Regions from separate parts of the Pseudoalteromonas sp. APC 3893 genome, predicted to be linked through region 1. Evidence: predicted binding sites of a transcription regulator. Region 1 holds the regulator's gene; the other holds the start of a gene.

Region 1 (16,221 bases):
TGCCGCTAGATGATGCTGCATTGTATGGTCGCTATAAAGACTTATTCCCCCATATTTTAGAAGTTACGAATGCTAAAGTTCAAGATATGGAAGTTAACGAAAGGGCCCTATCTCAAGCACATAGTGTCGGTAATGCGTTTGCTGAACTCTCAACAAAAATGTACGATAACAGTGATGCTAGAGAATTAGCCGTGACCAAACTGGCGGTTCAATTAGCTGAAATTCGTAAAACCATCGAGCAAAAGCCTGAGCTTAAATATAATCAGGAGTTGGTTTTTCATTTAGAGCAGTTAGAACAAACACAATCTGAGTTTTCATCACTTAATGAGGAGTTAGCATTTATAAAGTATCAGCTTAATCATATTATTGAATCACGAAATGAGCTGGTGGTCAGTTTAAGTAAAATTGCAAACCCAGAGCACACACAAGAGGTAACATCACAAACTGATATTGAGCTATTTTAGTGCTATAGCGGGCAGCACTTGATATACTCTGCAGGCTATTTTTGGTCGGAGTTAGTTTTGGTTATACAGTGTCCTTTTAAAGAAATGCGTTCTTATCTTACTGAAGTAGAGCAGCGATTTGGCTTAGAGCAGTGGGCTGCACAGCAGCAGGGTTTTTCTTTGCATTATGATGATCAAGGGCTTCGCTTACGCAAAACTGATGAGCCAAAACTGGGGGCTATTAGTGTTGACTTTATTACTGGGGCTGCGGCGCATAGACGCAAATTTGGTGGCGGTAAAGGCCAGTCAATAGCAAAGGCGGTAGGTTTAAATAAAGGCGCAACACCGGTGGTGTTAGATGCAACTGCAGGGCTTGGTCGAGATGGTTTTGTATTAGCTTCTCTTGGCTGTAAAGTTATTTTACATGAGCGTCACCCAGTTGTAGCAGCCCTTTTATATGATGGTTTACAGCGTGCTTATAATGATATTGAAATTGGTAACTGGATGAGTGAAAACATGAGCCTAGTATTTGGCTCAAGCCATACATTACTTGCTCAATGCGAAAGTATGCCTGATGTTGTTTATCTTGATCCTATGTTTCCCCATCGTGAAAAGTCAGCGTTAGTTAAAAAAGAAATGCGCGTATTCCAAGAGTTAGTCGGCGCTGATACCGACGCTGATGATTTACTTGAGTTTGCCTACCCACTTGCCAGCAAACGAGTTGTGGTTAAGCGCCCTGATTACGCTCCTTTTTTAAATGATAAAACGCCTAGCATGCAAATAAAAACAAAGAAAAACCGTTTTGATGTGTATGTTAAAGCGGCCATGATCTAATCTTTTAGTCATTAAAATAAATGCTATATGACCAAAATGTAGTAACTTTGTGTTGGTTTTCATTAAACCGTCATAAATAGTTAATATTCTACGCGCGCAGTTAAACGAGGGAGTTCTTTTATGCGCGTGTCATCATTTACCCGGTTATTGGCAATTTTACTTGCTTTAGCCAGTATACTCTTAGGTGCTACCCTGTTTTGGGCCAGCCAAACCTTAGTCAAACTTGAACAACAAGACCAATCCTATAACCAATTAAAAAATAAGATTTTGGTTGACCTTGAAGGTCTGTTAGAAGATTACTTAGCAAAGGGAGATAGCCTGTACTTAGGTCAAGCATCTGAACTTATTAGTGAAGTAAAGCGAACGGATCTTAATGTCTTACCCAGCAATTTAAAGCAACAACTTGATGCCTTACTTACCCAGTTAGACACCGATATCAATGGTAAATACCGAGCGTTAGGAAAGCTCTCAGGTAATGAAACTGCATTGCTTGATAATGCATTACGACAAATGGCAGGCTCAGCTTCTTCCTTGATTAATTATGCTAATAAAGCGCAGCTACAGGGCCGGTTTGAGCAGCAATATTATGTTTTAGCGAGCGACTATTATAGTGAAGTGACTTCGCTGTCATTATTTACTTATCAACTCATTATTGGCTTTGATCAAGACACTCAAGACAGTTTAATGCAAAGTGTGGCTAACCTAAATCGTTTAGCGAAACAGATTGATGCTTTAGATAATCTCGGCGTGATGAGCGAAGTCGATGAAGATGCCCTCTTTTTTGGTGCGCAAGCAGAAGATTTAGCCGATGAAATTAAAGCTGAATTAAGTAGTTGGCCTAATCGTTACCCGAGAGACTTAGCAAGCACTATTGAGCAAGCCCAACAACGCCAAATAGGGATAGAAGATTTACGCAAACAAATTACCTTGTTGTCGGATACCGTGATCAATGCAGAGCAGCAACTAAGCGCTGAGCAAGCGACGTTAAAAGAGCAAGTACTGGTTGTGTTTGCAATAGCGATTAGTATGTTAGTTATTTTGGCTATTGGTGTTTATATAGTTCAACGAAATCAGGTGCTCACTCCTTTAAGGCAGCTGCGTGATGGCTTTGCTTTTTTAATTGAAAGTAATGAACTTAAAAATATTGAAAGTAATAACCCTAAAACAGAAGTGGGGGAAATTGCCGCTTATTTTAACCTGTTAATTGAGCGACAACGTGGCGAGGCAGATGAACGCGCGCAAATGCTTAAGGTAATAAATGACTTTATGCAGGAGATGAGTGAGCATTTACATACTATTAGTCAGCAAACCAATGATAGTCACCAGCAAGTTGAGCAAAACCAAGCTTTATTGAGTGATATTCAGCATATAGGCGATCAGGTAAATAATATTAATAGCCAAGTAGCGGATAATGCAAAGCAAACATATGCGGCTATGGAGCAGAGTTTAGGCTTTGCAGAAAACATGCTCAGTGCCAGCTCACATACTCAACAGCGTGTTGATGGTGGCCTTAAAAGCTTACAAGAGCTGCTTAGTGGCGTACAAGATGTAGGGCAGGTTATTGAGGTAATTCGCACCATTGCTGAGCAAACCAACTTATTAGCATTAAATGCGGCGATTGAATCAGCTCGTGCTGGTGAACATGGCCGAGGTTTTGCGGTAGTGGCAGACGAAGTACGTAAGCTTGCTCGCCAAACACAGGGCTCGTTGAGTGATATAAACGATCAGCTTAATTTGTTAAGCGAAAACTCGACTATGGTTTCGACACAAATTTCAGCACTTGCTGATGATGCTCAGTTACAAACGGATAATGCACATGATCTTAAGCGTAACTCTGAAGGAGTTGCCAGTAATGCTCAAGATGCAAATAAAGTGGCGTTTGAAGCAATGGAGTTAGCTAAACAGCAAAATGCATTACTAGAAAATTTTAGTGAGTCGATGCAGAACATGAAAGGGCAAGTCAGTGAATCAAGTCATTTGGTAGAAGATATACATCAACGCTTACAGCAGCAGATGCAAACCATTCGTGGTAGCTTAGGGTTATAAAATTTGTAAGCAGGTTAAAGTTTAATAACTTAAACCTGCTAACAGAAATTACATCATGGTGTCTTTTAAGTACTGAAATAGCTCTTTATAGCTTCGAGCTGGCTTTTCAGCTTTTACTTCTTTTGCCGCGTTTCTTACTAGTTGACGCATTTTTTGGCGCTCAAGTGCTGGGTATTGCTCAATCGTTTCATTGATTAGATCATCACCCTGCTCAATCAGGTCGCTGCGTAACTGCTCAACTTTTTTGATCATTACTTCGGCTTGATTATTTTTATTGAGCATAATATCGATGATAGCTTTGATCTCATCGATATTTTCAACGGTACGTAGCGTTTTAGCGATGTAATTTAGGTGACGACGGTAAGCGTCACTTTTATTGCTTATCTTATCAGCAACAACCATTGCTTCTTTTAGATCATCATTTAGAGGTAAGCGCTCACGTTGCTTTTTGCCCATTTTAGCAATATCAGAACCTAACTGATGAAACTCTTGCGCATCACGCTTAAGCTCACTTTTCGATACGTAAATAATTTCTTCTTCAATTTCAGCAGGGTTGCCTTTTTTCTTCGCCATGGGGTGCTCATATAAGATCGTTAACTGGAATCATTATACTTGATTCTTTTAATGATTAATATTAGCTGATGCAATGCACGGGGTGTGTTAGCATTTAAACTATATTAAAAGTGATAGCCGCGCAGGACCTATGAACATGAAAAGCCAACAGCAAGATCCTATTTATACACAAATTTCTCAAGTAAAAGACGCCGTAGCAGAAGTGTTAGAACACGCAAAAAAACTGGGTGCAACAGGTGTTGAAGCGGCCATGTCGAGCACCTCAGGTTTATCTGTTAGCACTCGTATGGGCGAAGTTGAAACCATTGAATTTAATCAAGATGGCGGTTTAGGCATCAGTGTTTATGTCGGCAATCATAAAGGCTCAGCCTCTACAGCAGACCTAAATCCGAAAACTTTGCGCACTGTAGTTGAAAAAGCCATCGATATTGCCAAGTTTACGTCAGATGATCCGCACAACGGGGTGGCAGATAAGGAACTATTAGAGTTTGCACCGCTCGATCTCGATTTATATCACCCTTGGGATGTGAGTCCTGAGCAGGGTATTGAGCTTTGTCATAGTGCAGAGCAAGCTGCGCTTAATGCCGATGAGCGAATTGTTAATTCAGACGGGGCGAGTTTTTCATCTCACCAAGGCCTGCGCGTATATGGTAACAGCCACGGTTTAATTGCTGGTTACCCGCGCACGCGACATAGCATCAGTACTATGGTTATTGGTAAAGATGGCGAGCAAATGCAGCGTGATTCAGCGTATACCGTGTCTCGCGAACAAAGTGGTTTGAAAGATGCCGCAGCAGTTGGACTTGAGGCTGCAACTGAAACGTTAGCTAAATTAAATAGCCAAAAGCTGGGCACGATGAAAGTGCCAGTTATCTTTCGTGCTGATATTGCTAATTCATTATTTGGCCATTTAGTATCTGCAATTGGTGGCGGTGCTTTATATCGTAAATCGAGCTTTTTAATGGACAGCCTAGGTACGCAAGTATTTAGTGATATTGTTAATATCTCTGAGCGTCCTCACCTTTTAAAAGGGCTCGCATCGACACCTTTTGATAGTGAAGGGGTGAAAACCATTGACCGTGAAATTATTCAAGGCGGTGAATTACAAACTTATCTATTAGCCAGCTACGCAGCTCGAAAAATGAATATGACACCGACAGGTCATGCTGGTGGTATTCATAATTGGCTTGTGGAGCAAACTCACCAAGATTTAGCACAGTTACTAAAAACCATGGGCACAGGTTTATTAGTGACCGAACTGATGGGGCAAGGCGTAAATACTGTAACTGGTGATTACTCTCGCGGTGCAGCTGGTTTTTGGGTTGAAAATGGTGAAATTCAATACCCTGTAAGTGAAATTACTATAGCTGGCAAGCTGCAAGATATGTTTAAAGCCATTGTTGGTTTAGGTGGCGATATAGAGCGCCGTGGCGGAATTCAAACAGGCTCAGTGCTGATTGAAGAAATGCAAGTAGCGGGAAGCTAGCCGGTAGTTAAAGGCTATAAACTACATGACTAGGTTCTAGGGTCCTAGAGCCTAATACCTTTCATTTATAAAAACACTTTACCTCAACTTAACTTTAGGTTTTAAGCTAGCTTTAACTACTTAAATAAAGGAATTTTATTATGTATTTAGAGCACGTGAATTTAGTTGTAGATGACGTTGACGCAATGCTGCACTTTTATAAAGCAGCATTTCCACATTGGTATATCAGAAGTCAGGGTAAAGGTGCTTGGCATGGGAAACCACGACAATGGCTGCATTTTGGCGACGATTATCACTACTTAGCATTAAGTGATAATGGAGAGCAAAAAAACCGAGATTTAACAGGTCATCAGGTCGGCTTGGCACACTTTGCATATGTTACAAATGACATCGCAGCGGTTATTAATCGTTTAGAGCTTGCGGGCTACAGTATTGATAAAGCAGGCGCAGAAAACCCTTTTCGTAAAAATGTGTATTTTATTGACCCTGCCGGTTTTGAAGTTGAGTTTGTTGAATACCTCAGTGACATACCTAAAGAGCGTAATAATGACTTATGATATAAATCCAATTAATCACGACTAAAGCTGTTCCTACGGTTATTTATACGTAGGAGAGCGCTTTAGCGCCGATGGGTTTCATATATCGCAAATCTAAATATCATCACGGCTGAAGCCTGTTCCTACGGTTATTTATATGTAGGAGGGAGCTTTAAGATTTATTCATATCTTTCCAGCTGGCTTTCAAATTATTGGCAAAGGAGACAAACTTTTCTTTAATGGTACGTTTTACTTTTATCTCTACTGAGCCGAGTATCACTTTGCCTTCTATAGTAATAGTCGGGCCATGTAGTTTGTTCAGTGATACAGATTTGTTTTCAACACTGCCAACAACACTAAATATTTTAGACACTACATTCACATGTTCTGGTACGTATATCTCATCGCTACCTAATAAACAGTTAACATGCAAAGTGATATGCTGGTGCTGAAAAATTGCATCGGTGAAATCCAACTCTATTGAACCCAATAGATTCGTTATATGAATTTCTTTGGGTACGACCCACTGACCACTACGCTCATTGGAGCCTAGTATACTTCTTAAGTGTAATGCTTCGTCTTGGCTTTGATTACTGTAATAAGGGCTAAACTGCGCACGTTTTTCATTTTGGTAACTAGTATCAGCTTTTAAATCTAAATCACTTACTAGCTCCATTAACACTAAGTTGTCTGTTGCGGCCATAGCTTGGTCTAAGCGACGTTCGAATGCTTCTGCAGATATTACCCCATGACTGTAGTTATAGATTAATTGATCAATAACTTGTTCGCGTACTTGTTCGATTGGGCGATCTTCTATTTTAACTGTCATGACGGGTATCCCTATGTAATGGCTGTATTATTTTTTAACTACGATAACTAAAGCAAAGCTCAGGCCAATAATTAACTTCTTAAAATTCAGTTGCTTATTTTTCACACTCAATTTTTAAGTAGTAATATTAACGACAGATTAATAAAAACAACGACTAAATGGTAAATCTGACACAGGCAGAACAAATTACCGAATTGTTTGTAAATTATTACCAGGTGAATATAGCTATAAAATACCAGGCCATTCTAAGTGATTGATTTGTAATTATTTAAAAGTTGGCTTGATGTTCGCATTAACTTAAGTGTCTTTAATCAAAAGGAGAAAGATTATGAAAACATTTAACAAATCTATGATTGCGGCTTTAGTTCTTGGTACAACAGCTATGGGTGCACAAGCAAGCAGCTGGGAAAATGAAAGTAAAGATGCTTGGATTGATGGTAAGGCAGAAACAGTTCTTTTAATGAACACTAATCTTAACAACTTTGACATTAACACTGACGTAAAAAATGGCAAGGTTGTGCTAACAGGTAAAGTGGAAAGCGACTTAGACAAAGAGCTTGCTGAAGAGCTTGTATTAAGCCTTGATGGTGTTAATGATGTTGATAACGAACTGACTGTCGTTAAAAATGTTGATACCGACCACAAACGCATGAAATCTGATGTTGATGACACTGAAAGCGATTTAACAGACGCAAAAATTAGTACGGTGATCACGACACGCTTCTTATTTAACTCAGAAGTTGGCGGTACAGATATCGACGTAGATACTGATAAGGGTGTAGTTACACTTAAAGGTACTGTTGAGTCAGAAGCTGAAAAACAGCTAGCGATGAAAATTGCTAAAAATGCTGAAGATGTTCGCGATGTAGTTGATGAATTAACTGTTGTTGCTGAATAATCACTTATTATGAAATGCCCAGCTAGGCTGGGCTTTCTTATGCATTTTAGCAAATTGGCAAGGAGCGATCACAATGGATTTAATACGAATTATACTATCAGTGTTGATCCCACCACTTGGTGTTTTTTTACAAGTTGGTCTAGGGGCACAGTTTTGGATTAATATTTTGTTAACATTACTAGGGTATATTCCAGGTTTAATTCATGCGATTTATATAATCGCCAGACGTTAACTAAGTCTTTGCAATACAAGTCTTACAAGGAGGAGTTATGAAACATGTACAAAAGGACTCTCAGCAAAGAAAAGCTGAATGTGCAATGGCGTTATGGACAGCTAAGCAGTGGAAGCAATTTATGGATTCATGATCAAAGGATTGAACGTATCACTATGGATAAGTGACAAGGATTGAACGTATCATTATGGATAGGTGACAAGGATTGAACGTATCATAATGGATAGGTGACAAGGATTGAATGTATCATTATGGATAGGTGACAAGGATTGAACGTATCATAATGGATAGGTGACAAGGATTGAATGTATCACGGTGGATGTGACAAGGATTGAATGTACCACGATGGATAAGTGACAAGGATTGAAGGTATCACGATGGATAAGTGGCAAGGAGGAACAAATTACTTAGTAAATTGTTGTCGTAGTTTTAGAATAAACAGGGAGATTGCTAGGATGGTATCCATTAAATCATAAGTGCATGCTTATCTAATTGAGAGCATGCACTTATGAACACGTCTAAAAACGATTCTATTAAATTTCGAAGAGCCTAGATAAGTAACCAAGTCGCAGTACCTAAAAAGGCGAATATGCCAACAATATCTGTGATTGTTGTTAATACAACACTTCCCGCGAGCGCAGGATCAATTTTCATCTTTTTGAGTAGTAATGGAATACTAGCACCCGCAATACCTGCAGCAACCAAATTCATAAACATAGCAAACGCTAAAACGCCACCCAGTTTAAAATCCCATTGCCAAATAGCTACAACACCGGCGATTAAAATAGACCATACCATGCCATTAATTGCACCAATTGCGAGCTCTTTTAACATTAAAAAGCGTTGGTTTGTTTGATTGATGTGGCCTACAGCAATACCGCGGATCACTAAAGTTAAAGTTTGGCTACCTGCTACGCCACCCATTGAAGGCACTATGCCGTTTAGTACCGCAAGGATCGGTAATATAGCCAAGGTATTTTCGAAAAAACTCGCTACTATAGCGGCCAGAAGAGCTGTTAATAAGTTTACACCTAACCACACAGAACGTTTCTTCGAACTTTTTAATATGGGAGCGAAAGTATCTTCCTCATCATCAAGACCTGCTAAGCTTAACAAGCTGTGTTCAGCGTCTTCACGGATTACATCAACAATGTCATCGATCGTGATACGGCCAAGCAAATGGTCATTATCATCAACGACGGGTGCCGATATCCAATTGTGTCGCTCGAATAGTTGGGCAACTTCGCTTTCATCCATGGCGATTGAAATTGATTCGCAGTCTTCATCCATTAAGTCGCGAATGATTTTATCTGGCGGGTTAGTCAAAAGCGTTGTGAGTGACATAGCACCGAGAAAACAATTGTGTTTATCTACAACGTATAAGTCATCGGTACCTTCCGGTAACTCTCCGCGTAGGCGTAAATATCGAAGCACCACATCAATTGTAACGTCAGGACGAATAGTCACCGTATCAGTGTTCATAAGAGCGCCAGCAGAGCGTTCTTGATATGAAAGTGCTTGTGTTGCACGCTCTCTATCTTGGCTATCCATGGCCCCAACTACGTCTTGGTAGACGGTATCAGGTAGGCTTCTTAAAACCTCTCCTAAGTCATCATGACTCATGTCTTCTGTCGCCGCAGCTATATGCTTCGGCTCCATTTGCGCGATGATACCTAATCGTACGTCTTCAGAAAGCTCCTCTAAGACATCACCTTGTACATCAGGATCAACTAATTGCCAGAGTAGTTTACGGATCTTGTGCGGGGAAGATTCGAGTAATAGTGCTGTGTCACAAGGAGCTGTTTTTGCCAACATTCGCCTAACTTGAACAAATTGACCACTATTGAGTGACTTGGTCACTTGTTTTAATTGCTGTAGTGGGTAATCTTGTTCAAAAGCTTCTGGCATTGGCGTCCTTAGGTAACAAATTTTCGGTTGGGTAGGGTGATAGTAAGCTAGCGTTTTTTGCTTTCCTATCGTTATTTAGTTTAACGCAATTTTAAATAAAGTGCGCTATTCATGTTCGTGAAAGCGTTGCTCGATTAGCTCACCTATTGCCGCTAATGCCGGCTCGGCATCTGGCCCTTCACAGACTACTTTAACTTCTTTACCTTGGCTGCTTTCAAGTAGCATTAAAGCTAAAACGCTGTCGCCAGCAGCTTGTTTATCGTCTTGATATAAGGTAATAGTCGCGTCAAACTTCAGCGCGAGCTGAGCTAAAACGCTGGCAGCTCGTGCATGTAATCCTAATTTATTTTTGATTAAAAAAGTGTCTTCTAAATGCATATCAAAGCCTATAGCAGATATTATTCTTGTTCACGATGACGAATTTTTACATTGCTATGACTCATTGCAAAACTTTCACCTATAGTTTGCGCTAAGTAGACAGAGCGGTGTTGCCCGCCGGTACAACCAATGGCAATAGTTAGATAGCTGCGGTTATTACGCTCTAAATGAGGTAGCCAGGTTTGTACAAAAGTTTGAATTTGCCATGTAAATTTTTGCACAATGCTATGGCTAGCTAAATAATCTTTGACTGGTTGATCTAGGCCTGTAAGTGGCTTTAGCTCTGGCTCCCAGTGTGGATTTGGTAAAAATCGGGCATCAAATACATAATCAGCTTCTTTAGGGATACCGTGCTTAAAACCAAAAGATTCAAAAGTGATAATTAACTTTTTATCTTTTTTACCTAAAATCTTCTCACGAATTGATTCTGCTAATTGGTGAACGCTCAACTCTGTTGTATCAAGAATAAAATCAGCACGAGTGATCAATACATCAAGCAATACTTTTTCTTGTTTGATAGCCAAATCAAGGGGCAGAGAATCTAACGATAAAGGGTGCAAACGGCGAGTTTCAGAAAAGCGTTTGATCAGCGTTTGGTCGTCACTGTCTAAATAAAATAAAGTTGGGTTTGCAAAGCCAGGTAAATACTCAAGAATGTCATTAAACTCTTCTTGTTCTTTTGGCAGATTGCGCACATCAATACTAACTGCTGTTTTATCATAGTTATCAGAAACGCTTCGTACGAGTGAAGGCAGCAAGTTCACAGGAATATTATCAACACAATAATAACCGAGATCTTCTAATACGCGAAGGGCAACAGATTTACCAGAACCCGAGCGCCCACTGATGATAATTAACTCCATGTAATGACTCCTTCACTTTCTTATGACTGCTCGACAATAACTTGGTATAAGTCGTGGTCTGATTTAGCGCTACGTAATTGTTTACAAAAATCTTTATCGTTAAGTTTATCAGCAATTGTGGCCAAGGTCTTTAAATGAAGTTGACTCTCACCATCAGGTACGACGAGTGCCACAAATATATCAACAGGACGATTATCAATCGCATCAAAATTAATGGGCGTTTCACTCACTAGTATCAGTGCTAATGGTGTATCAACACCCGTTATTCTACCGTGAGGAATAGCAATTCCACGGCCAATACCTGTGCTTCCTAGTTTCTCTCGATTAAGTAACGAGTTAAGAATTTCTTGTTCTGAAAGGTGAGGGAGTTGTTCATGAGCCAACTGGCTAATAAATTCTAAAATTCGTTTTTTGCTATTAAAAAGGACCGCAGCTTTACTGCAGTCCTTACAAGTAAGTGAACTTAGTTTCATAATATTAGTGTCGAGCGTGCTTCTCTTTGTGTTTGATAACTTGACGATCTAGTTTATCTATTAGGGCGTCAATCGCAGCGTACATGTCTTGGTGTTCTGTTGAAGCAAATAAATCAGCACCACTGAGGTGTATTGTGGCTTCTGCTTTTTGGCTTAGCTTTTCTACGTCTAAAATGACGTGCACGTTGTTTATATGATCAAAGTGCCTTTCAAGCTTTGCAAACTTATTGTGTACATAGTCTCTAAGTGAATCGGTAATTTCTACGTGACGACCAGTTAAATTCAGTTGCATAAGCATTTTCCTTCTTTGTTTTTTTACGCCTTAAATCAAGCTCTTTCTTTGATTTGACGGTGGAATAGCCAGTGACTCGCGATATTTTGCGATTGTACGTCTAGCTACTTTGATACCTTGCTCTGCCAATATATCTGCAATTTTGCTATCACTCAATGGTTTCGCTGAGTTTTCTGCGCTAATTAATTTTTTTATTAATGCACGGATCGCTGTAGACGAACATTCCCCACCGTTTTCAGTGCTTACATGACTTGAGAAAAAATATTTTAACTCAAAAATTCCTCTTGGGGTGTGCATGTACTTTTGCGTGGTAACCCGTGAGATGGTTGATTCATGCATCTCGACCATTTCAGCAACATCGTTTAATACCATAGGGCGCATTGCTTCGGGACCATGTTCAAAAAATCCCTGCTGCTGTTTAACGATGCAGTTGGTTACTTTGAGTAATGTGTCATTACGGCTTTCTAAACTTTTTATAAACCATTTTGCTTCTTGCAAGTGTGAACGAATAAACTGGCTGTCGCTACTCGATTTAACCGAGCGAGACATAGCCGCATATTGGCTGTTTACTCTAATTTTAGGCATGCTATCGGGATTTAACTCAACAATCCAACGGCCTTTAATTTTCTTTACTGAGACATCTGGAATAACGTATTCAGATTCTTCACGTACGATGCTATCCGCAGGCTTTGGGTTTAGACTGTGGATGAGTGTCATCACTTCTTTAAGCTCATCTTCCTTAAGCTTAGTCTTTTTCATCAAAGTTCGGTAGTCGCGGCTGGCTAATAAATCGATATGTTCAGTTAAAATCATTTTTGTTTCGCTAATCCAAGGAGTTGCGGGGTCAAATTGATTTAGTTGAATACATAAACATTCTTGCAAGCTACGTGCGCCAATACCAATTGGGTCAAACAACTGAATACGTTTTAGAACCGCCTGAACTTCATCAAGCTCAATTTCTTCTTCGTTATTATCTTTATTTAGGCTTTCAGCAATGTCTTCACAGCTTAAGGTTAAAATACCTGAATCGTCGATAGCTTCGACAATGGCAATCGCAATCGCCTCGTCGGTCGGACTAAATGGGGTTAGCTGTAACTGCCACATAATATATTCATGCAAGGTTTCGGTTGAAGCCCCTTGATAAATAGATTCATCTTCAGGCATCGGGCCTGATGAGCTGGCAGGAGCGGCGCTCATGTACTCATCCCAGGTCACATCCATAGCCATATCGTCACTTACTGTGTCTTTATTAAGTGCTTCACTGCTTTCTTGTTCGTATTCGCTTGGTGTCTCATCGGCAGAAGCACTTACTGTGACGTCTTCGGTATCTTGTTTTTGTTCATTTTTGCCAGCCGTTTCGTCACCAAACTCTTGCTCTTCGACTTCAAGCAGTGGGTTACTGTCGAGTGCTTCTTGAATTTCTTGCTGGAGATCCAATGTACTTAACTGCAATAAGCGAATTGCTTGTTGCAGTTGTGGAGTCATTGTAAGTTGCTGGCCCATGCGCAGCTGGAGTGATTGCCTCATTTATCTCTAACAATCCTTTTATTGTGTTGTCATAATTTAGTTTAGCAGATAGTTAGCTGAGCGTTGCTTTATAGCCTAAATTGCTCACCCAGATATACATCGCGAACTGTTTGGTTGGCAAGTACATGCTCAGGAGTTCCTGACGCAATTAACTCCCCATGAGAAACTATGTAGGCTTTTTCACAAACATCAAGGGTTTCTCTTACATTATGGTCGGTTATTAGTACACCGATGCCACGGTTTTTAAGGTGCTCGATAATCTTCTTTATATCTAACACTGAAATGGGATCAACACCAGCAAAAGGCTCATCTAACAGAATAAATTTAGGATTTGCGGCTAAAGCACGCGCAATTTCAACACGGCGGCGTTCACCACCTGACAATGCCATGCCTTGACTATCACGAATGTGTTGAATGCTAAATTCATCAAGTAGGCTATCCAAAGCTTCTTCACGGGCTGTTTTGTTTAGTTCTTTACGGGTTTCTAAAATCGCCATGAGGTTTTGGTAAACGGTCAGCTTACGGAAAATAGACGACTCTTGTGGTAAGTAGCCAATACCCAGGCGAGCACGGCTGTGCATGGGCAATAATGTAATATCGTTATCATCAATACTAATTTTACCTTTATCGCTCGGCACTAAGCCAACAATCATATAAAAAGTGGTGGTTTTACCTGCGCCATTAGGGCCTAGCAGACCAACAATACTCCCAGCACTAACTTCTAAGCCAACACTTTTTACAACTTGGCGGCCCTTGTAGCTTTTTGCTAAAAACTCGGCTTTTAATGTACTCATGGCTGGCCTTTTGATTTTTTGCTATCGACAGGTACTAAAATTGTATGCACGCGGTCATTTGAGTTTTCGCCTCTTTCAGCACTTATTAGTTGCTGTTCCATATCGTAGGTGATGCTTTTAGCGTTAATTTTTTGCCCTGCTTGGGTTACTTTCGCGTTGCCAATTAAAGTTAGCAGGCGCTTTGCTACATCGTAACGAACTTCCTCAGCACTGGCGCTCATTAGGGTGCCATCGGCTTGTTTTTCTTCAAAGTATGCAGGTTTGCCAGTGGCCACGAGTAACTGTTTGTTATCGCCTAAGTCTTCACGTTTATGTACTTCAAGGCGATCAGCTTTAATACGGCGGTTACCGTGAATAATTTCAACGTTTTTTTCAAAAATACCGACATTAGATTTCAGCTGAGCTTGTTGTTTATCCGCGCTGATTGAGACCTGATCGGCCGGTGGCATTGTATCTTGGGCAAGGCTCGAAAATGCAATGAGTAAGCTTGGAATGATAAATATGTTGGCTAGTTTATTGGTCATAATATATGGTTCGCGTATGGTTAATTAGTTCTATTACTTCGGCTTTTAAGTCGGCTTGTAATCCGCGCCCAGTAATTTTTAAATTAGGGCCGACCAACTCAACAGGTTGCTCTGAACTCATTGTTTGAAGTTCAATATCAACTTGGATGTTATCGGCATTAATGTGATCTATCATGGCATTGCTTGTGAGATTTTTCGCCGTCACATTGCCTTCTAAAACCAGCTGGTTATTTTCATACAATGTGGCTTCTGCTGCATTAATTTGCCACATTTGTTCTTGATTATATAAAGTGAAAATAGGTTCTTCAAAGTACGTGAATCCTAACTGCTGATATAGTTCCATTTTAGCAGCAGTAACTTTGTGGCTTATTTTACCTTGCTCATCAAAGGCTGTTTGTTTTAATGCCACTGCTGTGTAGTCTGGCTTGGCAATAACATCTTCTTCAACGAGCTGTTGTGTGTTTGTTTGGTTAAAGTATGGATACCAAAGCCAAACCATACAGCCAATAAATAATACGCTTAAAACTAAACGCGCACTATTCATGAGCTGGTGCCTTCGCTGGTTAGCGATTTTTTGTTTTCAAGCATTAATAAATCAGTGAGCTCTCGTACAGCGCCAAACCCACCCGGTAGCATAGTGGTATAATGCGATACGCGTTTGATTAACGGGTGTGCATCGTTCACTGCTACTGCAAAGCCAACTTGCTCCATGACTGGGAGATCTGGGCCATCATCACCAATATAGGCGATTTGCTCATCGGTTACGTTCAGCTTATCTTTAAGTTCTTGATAGGCTTGTAGCTTATTTTCTTGGCCTTGATAAATATGTTGCACTGTTAGGCTAGTCATCCGCTGCTGAACTATCTGTGAATGACGCCCTGTGATCACAGCCACTTCAAAACCACCGTTGATAAGCGCTTTAATGCCAAAGCCGTCTTTGGTATTAAATGCTTTTAATTCTTCGCCTTGGTTACCTAAGTAAATTCGACCATCAGAAAATACGCCGTCAATATCACAGATCAGCAGTTTAACTTTTTTAGCGCGGGTTTGAGCATCTAAGCTCAATGGCTGGTATAAGTCAGAAAATTGCATTTATAACACTCCTGCTTTGAGCAAGTCTTGCATATTTAGTGCACCAATGGGGTGACGATTTTCATCAATGACAATAAGACCGTTAATACGTTTTCGCTCCATAATATTAAGTGCTTCGGCGGCAAGCATATCGGCAGTTGCCGTGGTGCATGAGCGTGTCATGACTTCACTGATAAGCGTGCTATGTATATCGATACGTTGCTCTAAAATACGACGTAAATCACCGTCAGTGAACAAACCATTGAGTTGGCCACGGTTGTCCACAATTGCTGTCATGCCTAGGCCTTTGGCTGACATTTCTATTAAAGCGTCCTTAATGCATTGCGTGTCTCTAATAATAGGCGTTGAGGCGCCATCATGCATTAAATCTTTTAAGCACAGCAATAGGCGCTTCCCTAAGCTTCCGCCCGGATGCGATAAGGCAAAATCATCGGCTGTGAAGCCACGAGTTTCAAGTAGTGCTACGGCTATTGCATCTCCCATAGCAAGTGTT
Region 2 (16,221 bases), on a different contig from region 1:
CAAGTTTCTCTATTGTATCCTGCAGTTTAGACATAGCAGATTTGACTTCGCCTAACGAAGAAAGCTCAACCTGTAAGGTCTCTTCCTTTTCAGCGAGCGCTTGTAATTTAGGGGTATTTTCAGCTGATAGTGTCGCGCTGATGATGCTTTCCAGATCAAGTCCAGAACCAACCCCAGCAGATGTAATTAATGCCATAGTAATACTCCTAAAATACTATATTGCTATGCTGTTCTATCGAACAACATACCTTTATTACTCAATTTAGCGGCAAACTCTTCTAAAGCTTTAGCCACTTCTCGAAATTCTTCAGTTGGAATTTCTCGAATTACTTCATCATTTTCTTTATCGAGAACTTTGATAATAGGTGATTCTCCTACCTCATCAAATTCAAAAATTAAATTGGTTGATGTAACTGGGATATAGCTATTAAGCTTTTCTAAGTTTTGTTTTACTTCAGCAATTAGAGCACTTTTATCTTTCTGCTCATTTTGTTTAGAGACTTTCTCAATATCCACAGCCTCTCTACCAGCAATTTCTGTGCCTTTATTTGCTTTAATATCATCTATTTCAGCTTTTAAAATTGCAGAACTTCCACCAGTCGTAAGGTTATCATTAGACCTTTGCGTTGAATTAAGATCTATCATAGTAGCACCTCTTAATATCTTATATGCTAAGTATAAGCCACTTCAGAGAAAATTTCCTGACCCTAAAGTAGCTTATTTAAAAATATTAACCAAGTAGCGATAATGCTACTTGAGGACGTTGATTTGCTTGGCTTAAAACAGATTGGCTAGCTTGTTGTAAAATTTGCATCTTAGTTAAGTTTGCTGTTTCTGTCGCGAAGTCTGTATCTTGGATACGTGAACGTGCGGCAGATAAATTTTCAGAGATGTTTGACTGATTACGAACTGTAGATTGGAATCGGTTTTGAACCGCACCAAGCTCTGCACGCTTTTTATCAACAACAGCAATTAGAGAGTCCATACCTGCCATTATAAGCTGAGCATTACCTTGAGATGACACACTTATAGTAGTCGCAGCGAAACTTGAGAAACCTACGCTACCTTGTGCTAAACCAGAGTCAACACCACTGATACCTGCTGCAAGACTAGACATTGCTTTACCTGTAACACCAGTAGCAACTTCAGCAATACCTGACATGGTGAAGCCACCATTTGCCGACATTGTATTAGCTGTACCAGCTACATTTTTCATACTAAAACCGATAGTTTGGATTGCATCAGCGCCTACTTGGAATTTAGCATCGTAGGTCCCATCAAGTAGGTTTTGGCCACCAAAAGTTGTATCTTCAGCTACACGATTCACTTCTTCAGAAAGTGAGCGTATTTCTTCTTGAACAGCTAAACGATCTTCATCAGTGTTTGATCCATTTGACGCCTGTTGTGCAAGCGTACGAATACGTTGAAACATTGATGTTACTTCATCAAGAGCGCCTTCAGCAGTTTGCGCTAATGAAATGCCGTCGTTGGCATTTCGATTACCCTGAGTTAAGCCATTTACTTGACTAGTTAAACGGTTAGCGATTTGCATACCTGCCGCGTCATCTTTTGCACTATTAATACGCAAGCCGGATGATAGACGCTGGAATGAAGTGTCTAAAGAGTTGCCAGATTTCATTAACTGGCGCTGTGCGTTCAACGAACTCACATTAGTATTTACATATAAAGCCATATTAGCCTCCGCTTTATCATTTTTAACAGAATTACAACGGGATACCCCTACCCTGCTGCAACTCCAGACTTAGAGTCCTAGATTTTTAGTTCTCTAAATCTGTTATCGTCTGATACAGTGAAAACTTTAGCCTTATTTGCAAATATATTTAACTGATTTCTCAGTTTAGCCTTGTAATAGACTTAATGCGGCCTGAGGCCTTTGATTTGCTTGACCTAATATGGTTTGGCTTGCTTGTTGTAAAATTTGGTTTTTTGTCAAATTTGCAGTTTCTGCTGCAAAATCAGCGTCTTTGATTCTTGATTTAGCTGCTGAAAGATTCTCAGAAATATTCGCCTGATTTCGGATTGTTGATTGGAAGCGATTTTGTACAGCACCTAATTCAGCACGCTTTTTGTCTACAACTGCAATCATAGCATCCATTGCCGCAAAAACTTGTTGGGCATTAACTTGACTTGAAACACTTATATTTCCAGCAGTAATGCTACTAAAACTAGCGCTCGTCTGTGTTAATGTGGAAGAAACACTACTTATACCTGCAGCTAGTGAAGACATTCCTTTACCACCAACAGCTGACGCAATAGCGGCTATACCTGACATGGTAAAGCCATCATTATTAGTTAACGAGACCGGACCATTAGCAGTACCACCAACACTTTTCATACTAAAGCCGATAGTTTGAACAGCATCAGCTCCCACCTGGAAACTAGCCTCATAACTTCCATCAAGTAAGTTTTGGCCACCAAAAGTAGTATCTTCTGCTATACGATTCACTTCATCTGAAAGCTGTCGAATTTCTTCTTGAATAGCTAAACGGTCTTCATCAGTATTTGATCCATTAGCAGCTTGCTGAGAGAGTGTTCTAATACGCTGAAAAGTGGATGTAATTTCATCTAACGCACCTTCTGCTGTTTGCGCAAGCGATATGCCATCATTTGCATTACGATTACCTTGGTTTAAACCTAGTATTTGTGATTGCAAACGGTCAGAGATTTGTAAACCTGCCGCATCATCTGCGGCACTATTAATACGTAACCCTGATGATAAACGTTTAAATGATGTATCTAAATCATTTCCTGTATTGGTCAGTTGGCGCTGTGCATTTAATGCACTCACGTTTGTATTTACATATAAAGCCATAATACACTCTCTTCTTATCTGTCAAAGTTAAGTCACCTTGATTTAGGTGATTTTTGACAAAGTGACTCGTCACAGAGGCAAACCTTAATGTTGCCGAGGCAAAAAACTGCCACTTTGCTGGTTAATTAATAAATTTACTAATGTAACAGCAAAGTTCAGGCCAATATTTTCTGAGAAGAGAAAAGGCCCCTAAAAGGAGCCTTTGAAAGATAAGTTTGAGAGTGGGTTAACAAAGCATGAAATATGGCATAATTCATGCTTTGTATTTCATGTTCTACAAATGTTAGAACGATATGAATGGATTTTTAGCGCCTCCGCTTTACAATCCTTCTATAGCGCCTTTGTTAATACCCCATTAGACAAAGGCGCTTTTTATTACCTGTCAATAAATTGACTTTCTTTTATTCATAAAAAGCTAATTATTAACCTAGAAGACTTAGTGCAGCCTGTGGTCGTTGATTCGCTTGACTTAATACTGTTTGACTAGCTTGTTGTAAAATCTGCATCTTAGTTAAGTTAGCCGTTTCTTGTGCAAAGTCAGTATCTTTGATACGAGATTTTGCAGCACTTAAGTTTTCAGAAATATTTGATTGGTTACGAATTGTAGACTGAAACCGGTTTTGAACCGCACCAAGCTCTGCACGCTTTTTATCAACAACAGCAATTAGAGAGTCCATACCTGCCATTATAAGCTGAGCATTACCTTGAGATGACACACTTATAGTAGTCGCAGCGAAACTTGAGAAACCTACGCTACCTTGTGCTAAACCAGAGTCAACACCACTGATACCTGCTGCAAGACTAGACATTGCTTTACCTGTAACACCAGTAGCAACCTCAGCAATACCTGACATGGTGAAGCCACCATTTGCCGACATTGTATTAGCTGTTCCAGCTACATTTTGCATACTGAAACCGATTGTTTGAACTGCATCAGCGCCTACTTGAAATTTTGCCTCGTAACTACCGTCAAGAAGGTTTTGGCCACCAAAGGTTGTATCTTCAGCTACACGATTTACTTCAGAAGATAATGAGCGAATCTCTTCTTGAATAGCTAAACGATCTTCGTCGGTGTTTGAACCGTTTGCAGCTTGCTGTGCAAGTGTACGAATACGTTGGAACATTGATGTTACTTCGTCAAGTGCGCCTTCAGCAGTTTGAGCTAACGATATACCATCGTTAGCGTTACGGTTACCTTGATCTAAGCCATTTATTTGTGATGTTAAACGGTCAGAAATTTGTAGACCTGCCGCATCGTCAGCAGCGCTATTGATGCGTAGACCTGATGAAAGACGCTGGAATGAAGTATCTAGTGAGTTACCAGAATTCATTAATTGTCTTTGTGCGTTTAATGAACTAACATTTGTATTTACATATAAAGCCATGATTATCTCTCCCGAAGTAAACTTATCATTTACTCTCAAACTTACTTAATTTAAGCAGTGGTTGTAATTTACAACGCTTTGCTTGGTTAATTAAGTTATCGGTCTGCTCAAAAATTCCTTTAGTTTTTTTTTGATTTTTTTTGAATTAAATAATTAAGCCAATGTTTTTGTATATCTTTTATACTATTAATTTAATCTTTTTAAGTTAGCATTGGATATTTATCAACATTAAACATTAGTGCTGAAAAACTATTTCAAATGAAGCTAACTAATTAATTTTTAAAGGAGAGAAATTAAAATTGAGTGTTTTAAAAGAGTAAGGCAAGACTTTGCCTTACTCTGGGGTTATTTATAAGTAATCAAATAAGGAAAGATTAGCCAGTCGGCCAAACGTTGCCTGTGATGCCTGTAAGGCCGTTTCTTGCTTTGTTAGCTCTGTAATCGCTTCGGCCATATCTAGTTCAACTAAATCGGCGCGGGACGCTTTATTGTTTATATCTAAATCGGCATTTGATTGAGTAACTTTCTCAGTGGTATTTAACCTTCCGCCTAGGCCGGCTTGAGTTAAAGATACTTGATTTTTACTATTATCAATTTGTGTCATAGCATCTGCGAGAATTTGGTCGTAATCATCTTGGCTTATTGTTGAGTCTGCTAAACCAGCAATTAAGTCGTTCAAAGTATTTAATATATTCTCTTTTTTCGGTGCTTCTAGGGTAAAGTCTACTTGCCCTGTTGCTACAGGGCTAATATCTATTTCCATTCCCGCAAATTTGATTTGTGAGCCATCAAAACTGCCTGACTCAATCACTGTACCACCTTGTTCTACTTGATAGGTGTTCGGTGTACCTGCTGTTGTTACTATGTTGAATGTATTAGCCCCAGCAGCGGCAGTGGGATCGGCGTTATAATTTGCTTTATGGAACTCATCAAATTGACCTTGCTCACGCACGTAAACTTTAGCACTAGTGATACCACCTGAAACTGTGGCATCATTTGACTCTACATTTAAACGGGCATCAACTTTTTCAAAAACCTCAAAGCCATTATCACTTGATTTAACGTCAACACTGGCCGCTATCTTTATTTGATGCTGACCCTGATCACCGTTATAAGTATATTTACCTGTTGAGGAATCAAATGAATAAGTTTGAGTATTATCTTGATAGCCCGAGAATATATACTTCCCGTCCTCGGTTTTAGCATTCATTAAATCAAGTACGCTACTTTGGATGGCCTTTATCTCTTCAGCAATACCTTCGCGGTCAATATCAGAATACGCACCGTTACCCGCCTGAATAGCAAGAGTATGCGCTTTTTCTAAAGAGCTTTTAATATTCTCAAGTACACTATCTTGAGTTGTAAGCCTACTAGTTAGCATAGTGATGTTCTTGCTATATTGTTCGTTTGATTCAATACGGTCCGTATAAAGCAAAGCCCTTGCAGTTGCTGCTGGGTCGTCAGATGCACTGAGCACTTTTTTTTGCGTATTAACTTGCTCTTGCGCCTTACTAACACCTGATTGACCATTCAAAATTGAATTTAAACCATTTTGGTACATTAAATTATTTGATAAACGCATAATTACCTCGCAGCACTCAGAAGTGTGTCAAAAATTGTTCGGGCTGTTGAAAGCACTTGTGCAGATGCAGCATATGATTGTTGAAAACGCAGTAAATTAGCCGCTTCTTCATCTAAATTAACACCAGATAAAGATTCATACCAAGCTTCTGATTGTTGAGCGAGGGCATCAAATGCCGCCCCATTTGTCATTGCTTGATTGGTAACGACCCCAATGTCTGTTACTAACCCTGCGTACGCTTCATTAAATGTTTTATGATTATCAGCAGTTGTAGAACTCACTACATTTTGACGGACCAACTCATCACTTTGTAATCCTGCAAGCATTAAACCATTACGATTATCATCAAAGCCACCTTGATTAAATTCAAGTGTGAAAGTGTCCCCGACAGCAGGGGCCCCTTCTATATTAAAGTCAAACCCATAAGCATCATAAGGTGCGCCAGCTTGTGAAAGTAAACCTTCAGCTGGTGGTGTAATAGTAAATGTGGTCGAGCCACTGCTATCTGTTAGAGTGTACTCGTTGGTATTCGCGGTTTTAACTATACTCATTTCACCATTAGCAAGGCTTGGCGGTGATACAATAAAGCCACCTGACGTAACACTACTAACAGTCCCTAAAGATATATTTGCACTGCCCGTGTTATTAATATCATCTGCAGTTCTGATTGGTGACGCTAATGCTAATGCATCAGGGCGGTTAGTTGCTAATTCTAAACTAGAAGCTGCTTGTGAATTTAGTTTTAGTTGAAATTGGTCACCAGCATTAGGAGTACCATTGACATTGATCTGTAAGCCAAACAAATCAATAGGTGGAGTCGAAGTGTTGGTTGTTGAGTCAATTACACCACCCGAAATAGTCGCTGTTGTTGCACTACCTAGTGGCTCACCTTTATTATCTACTGGCTGAATTTCAACTGTATTAGCCGCCGTATAGGTAATAATAAAGTCACTGGCTGGCAACTCACTACCTTTGCCAGGTTCAACTGTAGCTGTCATTGTTGCATTACCAGTATTAGCTTGGTAATTAAATGCATCAACTGTAGGAATTGTAAAAATATCACCTCCTAGCTCACCATTGCCATCCATGCCTAGTTTATTTTGCTCATTAAATGCATCGGCTAATGCCAGGCCCATTTGGCCAAGCTGGTTTTGCGCTGGTACTAAAATATCATCACGAAATGATAATAACCCGCCGATTTTGCCTTTCAAGGAGCCAGTATCGACCTCAAGCGGCACGGCTTTGCCGCCATTAACATCCAAGTGAAGCTCTTTAAAATTTAGATCTGGGTCACCGGTCATTGAAAACAGATTAAATGTGCCATCTTGCATAACTAATGACTCCCCTGTACCCATAAATAGTAATTTCTCACCATTAGGGCCATCTAACGTTTCAATATCAACCAGCTCGGATAATTCACGAATAGCCAAGTCCCGTTGATTATATATAGCACTAGACTCACCTTCACTACTTGTTCCATGTACGGCTGCAACTTGCTTATTTAACGAACTAATATTCTGCACTAAAGTGTTTGCCTCATCAGCAAATATTTCTAACTGCTCATTCACGACATTTTTTTGATCAAACACAATTCCTGACAAACGATCCATTTGTTCAATTAAGTTTTCTGCATCTGTCATAACCAACGAGCGCGCGACAGTTGAAGATGGTTGATTAAGGCTTTCTTGTACATTATTGAATAATGAATTAATACTGGAAGATAAGCTATTCGACTCTTCTGAAAATAATGTATCAACACGACTAGCTTCTGTTACAAATTGATCAAAAAAAGCTTTATTTGAGGTATCACGATTCAATTGTTTTTGTGCAAATTCATTGATCAATCTATACGTTTCACCACGACCAACTTGATTGTCAATCATAGTCAAATGCTCCGTACGCTCACGTACGTAGCCTTCTGTATTTACATTTGCGATGTTTTTACTGGTCGTTTGCAACAATTCAGAGTTAGCACGAACTCCTGAGCTTGCAATATCAAATAAATTAAACGACATTTTAATTTACTCCTTGGCGAACCAATGTGCTAGCCAATGACTTAAGCTCAGCGCGGTTGAGCACTTGCTTAATTTTATCAGCATAATTGGGATCGGTTGCATAGCCTGCTTTTTGTAATGAATCTAAAAAGGCGGCAGGTTTTGCTGTGTTTTCGAGGGCTTCTTGATAGCGTGGGTTTTCATTTAAAAAATCAACGAAATCGTTCACACTATCTTTAATGGATTCATAAGCTCTAAAGCTCGCTTGCTTTTTAACGGGCATACCTTGTTCAAATTCTAGTGTCACTTTACTGGCTTTATCGCCTTGCCAACTGCGGTCAGATTTAATATTAAAAAGATTATTACTACTACTGCCATCAGCTTTGTTAATAATATGTTTGCCCCAGCCGGTTTCAAGTGCAGCTTGTGCGACCATAACCGCTGGATTCAAGCCAATCTTTTCTGCAGCCGTTTTAGCGTGTTCCCATACAGAGCTAATAAATGATTCAACGTCATCAAAGTTATTACTTTGTTTAGCTGTATTGTCTATATTTGTTGTCGGTTTAACCTCTGCTGACTCTGCATTTTTGATAGTGCCGTTAGCACGTTTATCACTGGTAAAGTCATCCACCGAGCGCAGTACAGAGCCTGGCATAAACTCTTTACCATCTGGTGATAATTGCTGCACAATAAGATCAGCAAGCCCTAACGAGCCATTAGATGACAGCTCAACAGACAGTTGTTGATCGTGCATTTCTTCAAAAAACTTTACCCCGCTTGAATTAAACGGGCTGTCTTTATCTTCAAATGCTTCATTAGCTTTACGCATACTTTTTAACAGCATCTGGGTAAAGATAGATTCAAATTGTGCCGCGGCTTTTTTTAAGGCTTCTTTTGACGCGTCACTTGAAGCATCACTTTTTAAAGCACTTTGACGTAGAGAGTCTAAGTTGCCTAAATCAAAAAAGTTTTGCTTATCGAGGTGATTAGTATCCATCAGCTTTTTGACACAATAATTAATAATAAAATTAACAATGCAATAATTGAGCCAAACAAACCATAACAAGGAAGTTGTAATGAGAGGGGCTAGACTCCAGTTACCTAGAGCCTAGTAAATTAAAAAACTAAATGACCACCAACTGGCCGTTAATTGCGCCGGCTTCTTTAAGGGCTTCAAGTATCGCCATTAAGTCACCAGGGGCTGCACCGACTTCGTTAATTGCACGTACTAAATCATCTAAGCTGACACCTGGGTTAAACACAAAAGCCCGTGAATCGTCTTCATTTACATCGATAATGCTTTGGTTGGTGACTACCGTTTCGCCTTCGCTAAATGCATTAGGCTGCGATACATTTTGCTGCTCTGCAATCGTCACTGTTAGGCCACCATGAGTAATTGCTGCAGGTTGCAGCTTGACATTTTTACCTATCACTATAGTACCCGTGCGAGAATTAACAATGATTTTTGCTGATGTATCTGCCGGCTTAAATTCTAGATTCTCAAGGGTAGATAAATAAGCAACCCGTTGTGAAGCATCCCGAGGGGCTATTACACGAATTGATGCCGCATCAATTGCTTGTGCGCTATCTGGGCCAACTAAATTATTAATTGTTTGCTCTAAACGTTTTGCCGTTGTGAAATCAGGGCGGTTTAAATTAAAAGTAATGTAATCCCCCTGCATAAATGGGCTTTTAATCGCTCGCTCAATTATTGCGCCATTTGGAATACGCCCAACCGTGGGTGTGTTGATAACTACTCGGCTACCATCTGCGCCTTCTGCACCTAAGCCCCCAACAATCAAGCTACCTTGTGCAATTGCATAGGTATTACCATCAACCCCCTTAAGGAAAGTTTGCAGTAACGTACCGCCACGTAAACTACCCGCACTACCGATTGATGAAACTGTAATATCAATCATTTGCCCTGGTTTTCTAAAAGGCGGTAATTCAGCGTGAACAGCAACAGCGGCCACATTTTTAATTTTTGGTTTTAAACTACTGTCCATTGTGATGCCAAAACTATTGAGCATCGCTTTAAAGCTTTGTTCTGTGTATCGGCTCTGTTCGCCAGTACCAGGTAAACCAACAACCAAGCCATAACCAACAAGTTGATTTGAACGAACACCTTCTACCATAGAAACATCTTTAATGCGTTCAGCAGCGGCAGTTAAGTGCCACCCAAGCAGACAAATACCAATAAATACCTTAAAACCATTCATATCCAATGTCCTTTAAAAAGGGAATAACGCGCTACTAAAGAATCGTGTTAGCCAACCAGCACTTTGCGACTCTTGCATTTGCCCTTTACCTGAATATTGAATACGCGCATTCGCAATCCGGTTTGACGTTACTGTATTATCGGCCGTCACATCTTGTGGCCGTACAAGTCCTTCTAGGCGAATAAACTCTTCACCTGTATTAAGGGTTAGCCACTTTTCACCACGTATCACTAAGTTACCATTTGGTAGAACACGCATTACATTAACTGAAATATCACCGAACAAGCTATTCGATTGATTAGATTTGGAATCACCTGTAAAAGAGGAATCAGAGCCGATACCAAACTGCATGCTATCTCCACCAATATTAACGGGTAAACCACCTAAACCAACAACAGGATCAAGACTGGCATTACTTTCTTTATCGGTTTCTGTTTTTGCGGCTTTTGAGGCCTGAGTCGACTCTTGTAGTTTTACCGTAATAATGTCGCCAGTTCGAAGCGCTTTTTTATCTGAGTACAAGTCGTTAGCTGAGTAACTGTCAAACAATGAACCTGTTGGCACAACTTGCTCTGTCACAGGCTCTGGGTACATTGGCGCATAATATGGGTCATCCTGAACCACGTGGGTATTTTGAGTGGTCATACAGCCACTTAATATACATGCCCCGCTAAAGACAATGATTAAATTACGCATAATGCTGCCCTTACTCATTAAAGTTGCTGATTAATGTAACTAAGCATTTCATCAACAGCTGAAATTACCTTTGAATTCATTTCATAAATACGTTGTGTTTCAATTAAGTTCACAAGCTCTTCAGTCACATTCACATTCGATGTTTCAAGTGAGCCTTGTACAATCGAGCCCAACCCATCAATACCCGGGTTACCTTGAACCGGCGCGCCACTCACTGCTGTTTCGGTGTAAAGGTTTTGCCCAATAGGTTCAAGACCCGATGGGTTAATAAAATCACTAATGGTTAGCTGCCCGATCACCACGTTATCAGCCTCACCGGCAATACGTACCGATACTTCACCATCTTGCGATACAGTAATTGATTGTGCGTCATCAGGTACATTCATCTCTGGTTGAATAGGAAAGCCAGCACCTGCTGTGACAATTCGACCGTCTTCATCGGTGGTAAATTGTCCGTTACGTGAGTACGCAATATTACCGTCGGGTTGTAGTACTTCAAAAAAGCCTGAACCCGATATCATCCAATCCAATGAGTTTTCAGTGGTAAGCATGTTACCTTGAGAAAAGTTCTTTTGGTTAGCAACCACTTTAGCACCGGCACCTAACATCAAGCCCGATGGCATTTCAGTGTCTTGTGAAGAGCGCCCACCTGGTTGATTGATATTTTGATAGAGTAAATCTTCAAATACAGCACGGCTTTTTTTATACCCAACGGTACTGGCATTGGCTAAGTTATTTGAGATAACCGATATATCGGTTTGTTGGGCATCTAAGCCTGTTTTACTGATCCATAATGCAGGATTCATATTAATGTCCTCTCAATTAGGTTAAACAATGCGCAGCAATTGGGTATGACGCTCGTCAATTTCTTCTGCTGTTTTCATTAACTTAACTTGTAATTCAAATTGGCGTTGATGGCTTATCATATCCACCATTTCATGTACCGGATTCACGTTTGACATTTCAAGCGTGCCGCTCATAACTTTTACGTTTTGCGAGATATCACAAAAGCCACATAAATCATCTTCTAGTTTATCGGCTTTAGGACGAAACAAGCCGTCGTTGCCTTTTTCAAGCTGAGTGTTATCCGCTTCGATAACCTTTAAACGATCAACCACTTCTAAAAAGTTAGCCGGCGCCCCTTGGGGGCGTACTTGAATTGATCCGTCTTCACTAAACTCCACTTTTTCAATCGGTAGAGGTAAAATAATAGGCCCACCCGCGCCAACAACTTGACGACCATGACTGGTAATTAACGCACCATCGGGGGTAATATTTAAAGTACCTGTTTTTGTATAAGCTTCATTACCTTGGGCATCTTGAACGGTTAGCCAACCTTTATCGCTCATCGCAATATCTAAATCACGGCCGGTTTCAACAATGCCCCCGGAGGTCATATTTGAACCTGGACGCTCTTGCATGGAAAAGACGCGCGTAGGTAAGCCTTCACCAAATGCTTGCATAGACCTTGCTTGTGCAAAATCAGCTTTAAAGCCAGTGGTGTTAGCATTGGCTAAGTTATTTGCTTTGAGCGCAAGGCCCCGCATACTTTGCTTAGCCCCTGACGCTGCAATGTAAACCATCTTATCCATAACATCGACTCACGTTAAAAAATCTATATTAGAGATAAATGCAAAATAAGTGCCACAATAATTTGACAGTAAAAATACACTGATAAGAAATAAAAAAGGCTGCCCGAATTGGCAGCCTTGGTGTCGGATTAGTATAATATTCGCTATTAACGAATTTGCAGGATGCTTTGCTGAATTGTTGAGTTCACCTCAAGCGCTCGCGAATTAGCCTGGAAGTTACGCTGCGCACTAATCAAATCGACCAGCTCATTAGTTAAGTTCACATTTGATTGCTCAAGCGCCGATGAGCTAATTTTACCAAACGCGCCCGAATTAGCTTCCCCAGCTATCGGCTCACCAGAGGTTAAGCTTTTCTTCCATGATGTATTACCCACTTGTTGTAAGCCCTGTGAATTTGAAAAACGAGTTAACGCAACTTGCCCTAAATAATTAGAATCACCATTACTATAAGAAGCAACTATTTTTCCATCAACACCAATATCAATATTTGCCAACCGGCCCACTGCTGCGCCATCTTGGTCTAATACTTTATTTTCAAAAGAACCTGCGTGCTGCGTAGGTATTTTTGAAGAAGTGCCCGCTTCATCACGCCAATTGATCGTTACATTATTAGGGAAACTAGCACCGTTACTTAAAATCCCAGTCAGGTTAGTACCATCGAAGACCACTGAATCAAATGTACTTGCCGCATTAGGATTACCGTTAGTATTGAGTGGTAACCCGTTTGCATCAAACTGAAATGTTGAAATAGGAGTAAATGGCCCTGTAGCACCTTGCGGGGTGCCATCTGGATTGACAACTTGACCGTCTAATGTCGAATAAACTTCCCATTCGTTAGCATTTCCTGTAACAGCCGCATCTGTTTTCACAAAGTACAATTGCATAGTATGCGATTCACCTAACGAATCATAAACATTCGTTGAGGTAGAATGAGTAAATGAGCCAGATTGGCCTGGATCAAATGGTGTAATTGACGGTGCTGCTTTAGTTGAATCTAACCTAAAAGATGAATACACATTTGTTGTAGCGCGCGGAGCCCCCGAAGAATCAGGAATTTGAATCGCACTAGATGTGCTCAAACTCACTGAAGTCGCGTCTCCGCTTGATGCATCAACAGGGAACCCTTGTAAAAAGTTACCTTGCGAATCAACAATAAAATTATCTTTATTTAATTTAAACGCCCCTGCACGAGTAAATGTTTGATCTTGCGAGCCCAACTCTGAACTAAGAGCAAAATAACCTTCTCCCCCGATAGCTAGATCGAGTGAATTTTGCGTACCTAGTGTTGAACCTTGATGAAACTGTTGAGATACAGACGTTGTTTGCACCCCATCACCATTTTTGGTTTTACCCGAGGTAAAAACGGAAGATGAATATACATCTGCAAATTCAGCTCGTGACTCTTTAAATCCCGTTGTATTTACATTAGCGATGTTATTAGCAGTAACATCTAAATCTTTTTGTGCGGCAGCGATGCCTGTTAACGCAATATTGAAGCTCATAAGTGACCTCTAAATTGTTAATATTTAGCCTTCGGCTGAAAATATACTTTAAATGTGTTATGCAATTTCTGCGACATCAGTCAGCTTAATCGCACCGGCTTTAGTGTTGATAATAATGCCATTAGCACCATTAATACTTACACTCTCAATGTTTTTATATGTAGCAACTGGTAAGCTGGTAAACTCCTCTCCCATGCTGCCTTCAGCTTTTATACTGTATTCACCTGGTGGAAGGCTCTCACCGGCTTCATTTTTACCATCCCAGTTAAAACGAAAGCCACCTGCAGGTTGGGTATCAAAATTAATAGTTCTTACAAGTTGCCCCGAATCATCTGTGATACTAAGCTTTAAATCTTTAACAGGGCTTTCAATAGCAATTATGCCTGAGGCTTTACCACTGCTGTTAAGGTCTAATGAATCAGCTCCTACTAAGGCCTTTTTACCAACCAAAGTAGATGCTTGCAACGCAGAGTTTGAGGTCATTGATGCCGCCAAAGACTCAAATTTTGAGTTAAGGTTTGAAATCCCTTCAGCCATAGTAAAATTAGTCATCTGTGCAATCATTTGATCGTTATCAGCTGGTTTGCTAGGGTCTTGAAACGACAACTGTTGTGTAAGCAAGGAAAAGAAATCTTCTTGCGTTAACGCATCACTTTTCTCTTCCGTCGATACTTGGTTCTCTTGCCACTTAAGCGAATCTAAATAAGTCGACGATGTTGTAGTTATATCGTTACTCATAACTTTTCCTCAATTACCGCTGCCCGAGCAACAGTGTTTTACTTAGCATTTGCTTCGCTGCATCAGCAACTTGCACATTTGTTTGATAAGAGCGTGAGGCAGAAATCATATTAGCCATTTCTTCTACAACATTAACGTTAGGTTTGTAGATATACCCATTTTCATCCGCACTGGGGTGATTAGGGTTATATTCTATTTGCAGTGGCTTATCGCTCTCTACAATACCTAGTACTTTAACGCCTACAGACGACCCCTGTTGATTACTTTGCGACGCTGATGCCTTTGTCAGCTCAGCAGCAAAAACAGGGTGGCGCGCTCGATAGGTTTGATCCTGACTTGAGCTAATAGTATTAGCATTAGATATATTACTGGCCGTGGTATTCAAACGCACATTTTGCGCGCTCATACCGGTACCTGAAATATCAAAAACGTTATATAAACTCATGCTTAGGCTCCTTGACTACCGAGGGCTTTTTTAAGGCCTTTAATTTTACTACTCATAAATTGCAGGCTTGCCTGATACTCTAATGAGTTCTGTGTATACAAGTTTCGTTCCACCTGTATGTCCACTGAGTTACCATCACCTGTATCTGTTTGATTTGGCGAGCGAAACATTTCACTATTACCGACATAACGGCTACCACCAGAAATGTGTTTAGCATCGGTTGTTACCATGTTATTGCCGCCCTGTTGGTGGCTTTTTGCCGCTTTTAAAGCGGAGGCAAAATCAACATCTTTCGCCTTATAGCCAGGCGTATCAGCATTGGCAATATTGGTTGCTAATAATTCGGCTCGTTGAGAACGGATCAACATTGCGTGAGGGTGAACCCCAAAAGCTTTATCAAAACTGATAGCCATAACCATCTCCAAAAAATTGACTTAAGCTTATTAATGCAAAAGGTGAGCCAATATAAAACCTCAAAAAAGGGATGGTTAAGTCATTAAATAACAAGGAAAAACGATGGCTTTTGGCCATCGTTTTTATATTTTTATTAATTAGAAATAGCTGAGGATACTATTTCTTTTGATAAATAATACCTGGATTACAACGTACCATATCAAACTCTGTACTGAGTCCCGACATCGACTCTGAGGCACCTAAAAACAAATATCCTTTAGGGTTTAGTGCCTGCGCAAATTGCGCAATAATTTTAGCTTTTACTTCAGGTGAAAAGTAAATCAACACATTACGACAAAATATAATATCGAACTTTCCCATCAAGGCGTAAGAGTCAAGTAAATTCAAGTGCCTAAAACTGGTTAATTTTTTAATCGGGTCGATCACTTGGGCCATGCCGTTGCCACTGTCTTTGAAAAACTTTTTCCGTCGCTCAGCAGATAAACCGCGCGCGAGTGCTAACGAGTCATATTCTGCATGTTTACACATATCAAGCATTGTATTTGAAATATCAGTGCCGACAATTTGCGCCCCCATTTTTAAAACACCAGGGGATTTAGCCTGAAATTCAGCAACAGACATAGCAATAGAGTAAGGCTCTTGACCAGAAGAGCTTGCCGCAGACCAAATTTTTAGTGGCCTGCGTAGTTCTTTATGTTCTGGAAATAGCTTAGTTTGTAATAATTCAAACGGGTATTGATCTCTAAACCACAATGTTTCGTTGGTGGTCATTGCATCAACTACGGCGGCGCGAAGTTGCCGTTCGTGGGGGCTGAGTGTTT

The links. The regulator sigma-54, encoded in region 1, starts transcription at its own class of promoters, with help from an activator protein. The targets are predictions, from matches to a motif close to GTTGGCACGNNNNTNGNNT.
Region 2: the regulator sigma-54 is predicted to act here: its motif matches at 8,829-8,847, upstream of flgJ (flagellar assembly peptidoglycan hydrolase FlgJ).

Annotation. Positions count from the first base shown of each region.
Region 1 covers NZ_JASDCD010000011.1:123,614-139,834, forward strand. The annotation lists gene QMA12_RS13600 (response regulator) at 1-464, shown strand, start outside; gene QMA12_RS13605 (class I SAM-dependent methyltransferase) at 522-1,277, shown strand; gene QMA12_RS13610 (methyl-accepting chemotaxis protein) at 1,398-3,323, shown strand; gene yjgA (ribosome biogenesis factor YjgA) at 3,372-3,896, opposite strand; gene pmbA (metalloprotease PmbA) at 4,033-5,382, shown strand; gene QMA12_RS13625 (VOC family protein) at 5,523-5,939, shown strand; gene QMA12_RS13630 (LiaF domain-containing protein) at 6,091-6,747, opposite strand; gene QMA12_RS13635 (BON domain-containing protein) at 7,076-7,645, shown strand; gene QMA12_RS13640 (YqaE/Pmp3 family membrane protein) at 7,719-7,877, shown strand; gene mgtE (magnesium transporter) at 8,427-9,785, opposite strand; gene QMA12_RS13650 (HPr family phosphocarrier protein) at 9,891-10,163, opposite strand; gene rapZ (RNase adapter RapZ) at 10,184-11,026, opposite strand; gene ptsN (PTS IIA-like nitrogen regulatory protein PtsN) at 11,047-11,499, opposite strand; gene hpf (ribosome hibernation promoting factor) at 11,504-11,791, opposite strand; gene QMA12_RS13670 (RNA polymerase factor sigma-54) at 11,822-13,318, opposite strand; gene lptB (LPS export ABC transporter ATP-binding protein) at 13,387-14,112, opposite strand; gene lptA (lipopolysaccharide transport periplasmic protein LptA) at 14,109-14,636, opposite strand; gene lptC (LPS export ABC transporter periplasmic protein LptC) at 14,626-15,180, opposite strand; gene kdsC (3-deoxy-manno-octulosonate-8-phosphatase KdsC) at 15,177-15,728, opposite strand; gene QMA12_RS13695 (KpsF/GutQ family sugar-phosphate isomerase) at 15,729-16,221, opposite strand, start outside.
Region 2 covers NZ_JASDCD010000003.1:271,018-287,238, forward strand. The annotation lists gene fliD (flagellar filament capping protein FliD) at 1-196, opposite strand, end outside; gene QMA12_RS07295 (flagellar protein FlaG) at 223-645, opposite strand; gene QMA12_RS07300 (flagellin) at 731-1,693, opposite strand; gene QMA12_RS07305 (flagellin) at 1,859-2,833, opposite strand; gene QMA12_RS07310 (flagellin) at 3,256-4,218, opposite strand; gene flgL (flagellar hook-associated protein FlgL) at 4,568-5,800, opposite strand; gene flgK (flagellar hook-associated protein FlgK) at 5,803-7,815, opposite strand; gene flgJ (flagellar assembly peptidoglycan hydrolase FlgJ) at 7,817-8,791, opposite strand; gene QMA12_RS07330 (flagellar basal body P-ring protein FlgI) at 8,919-10,013, opposite strand; gene flgH (flagellar basal body L-ring protein FlgH) at 10,026-10,709, opposite strand; gene flgG (flagellar basal-body rod protein FlgG) at 10,727-11,515, opposite strand; gene QMA12_RS07345 (flagellar basal body rod protein FlgF) at 11,537-12,301, opposite strand; gene flgE (flagellar hook protein FlgE) at 12,448-13,803, opposite strand; gene QMA12_RS07355 (flagellar hook assembly protein FlgD) at 13,861-14,541, opposite strand; gene flgC (flagellar basal body rod protein FlgC) at 14,555-14,986, opposite strand; gene flgB (flagellar basal body rod protein FlgB) at 14,989-15,399, opposite strand; gene QMA12_RS07370 (protein-glutamate O-methyltransferase CheR) at 15,557-16,221, opposite strand, start outside.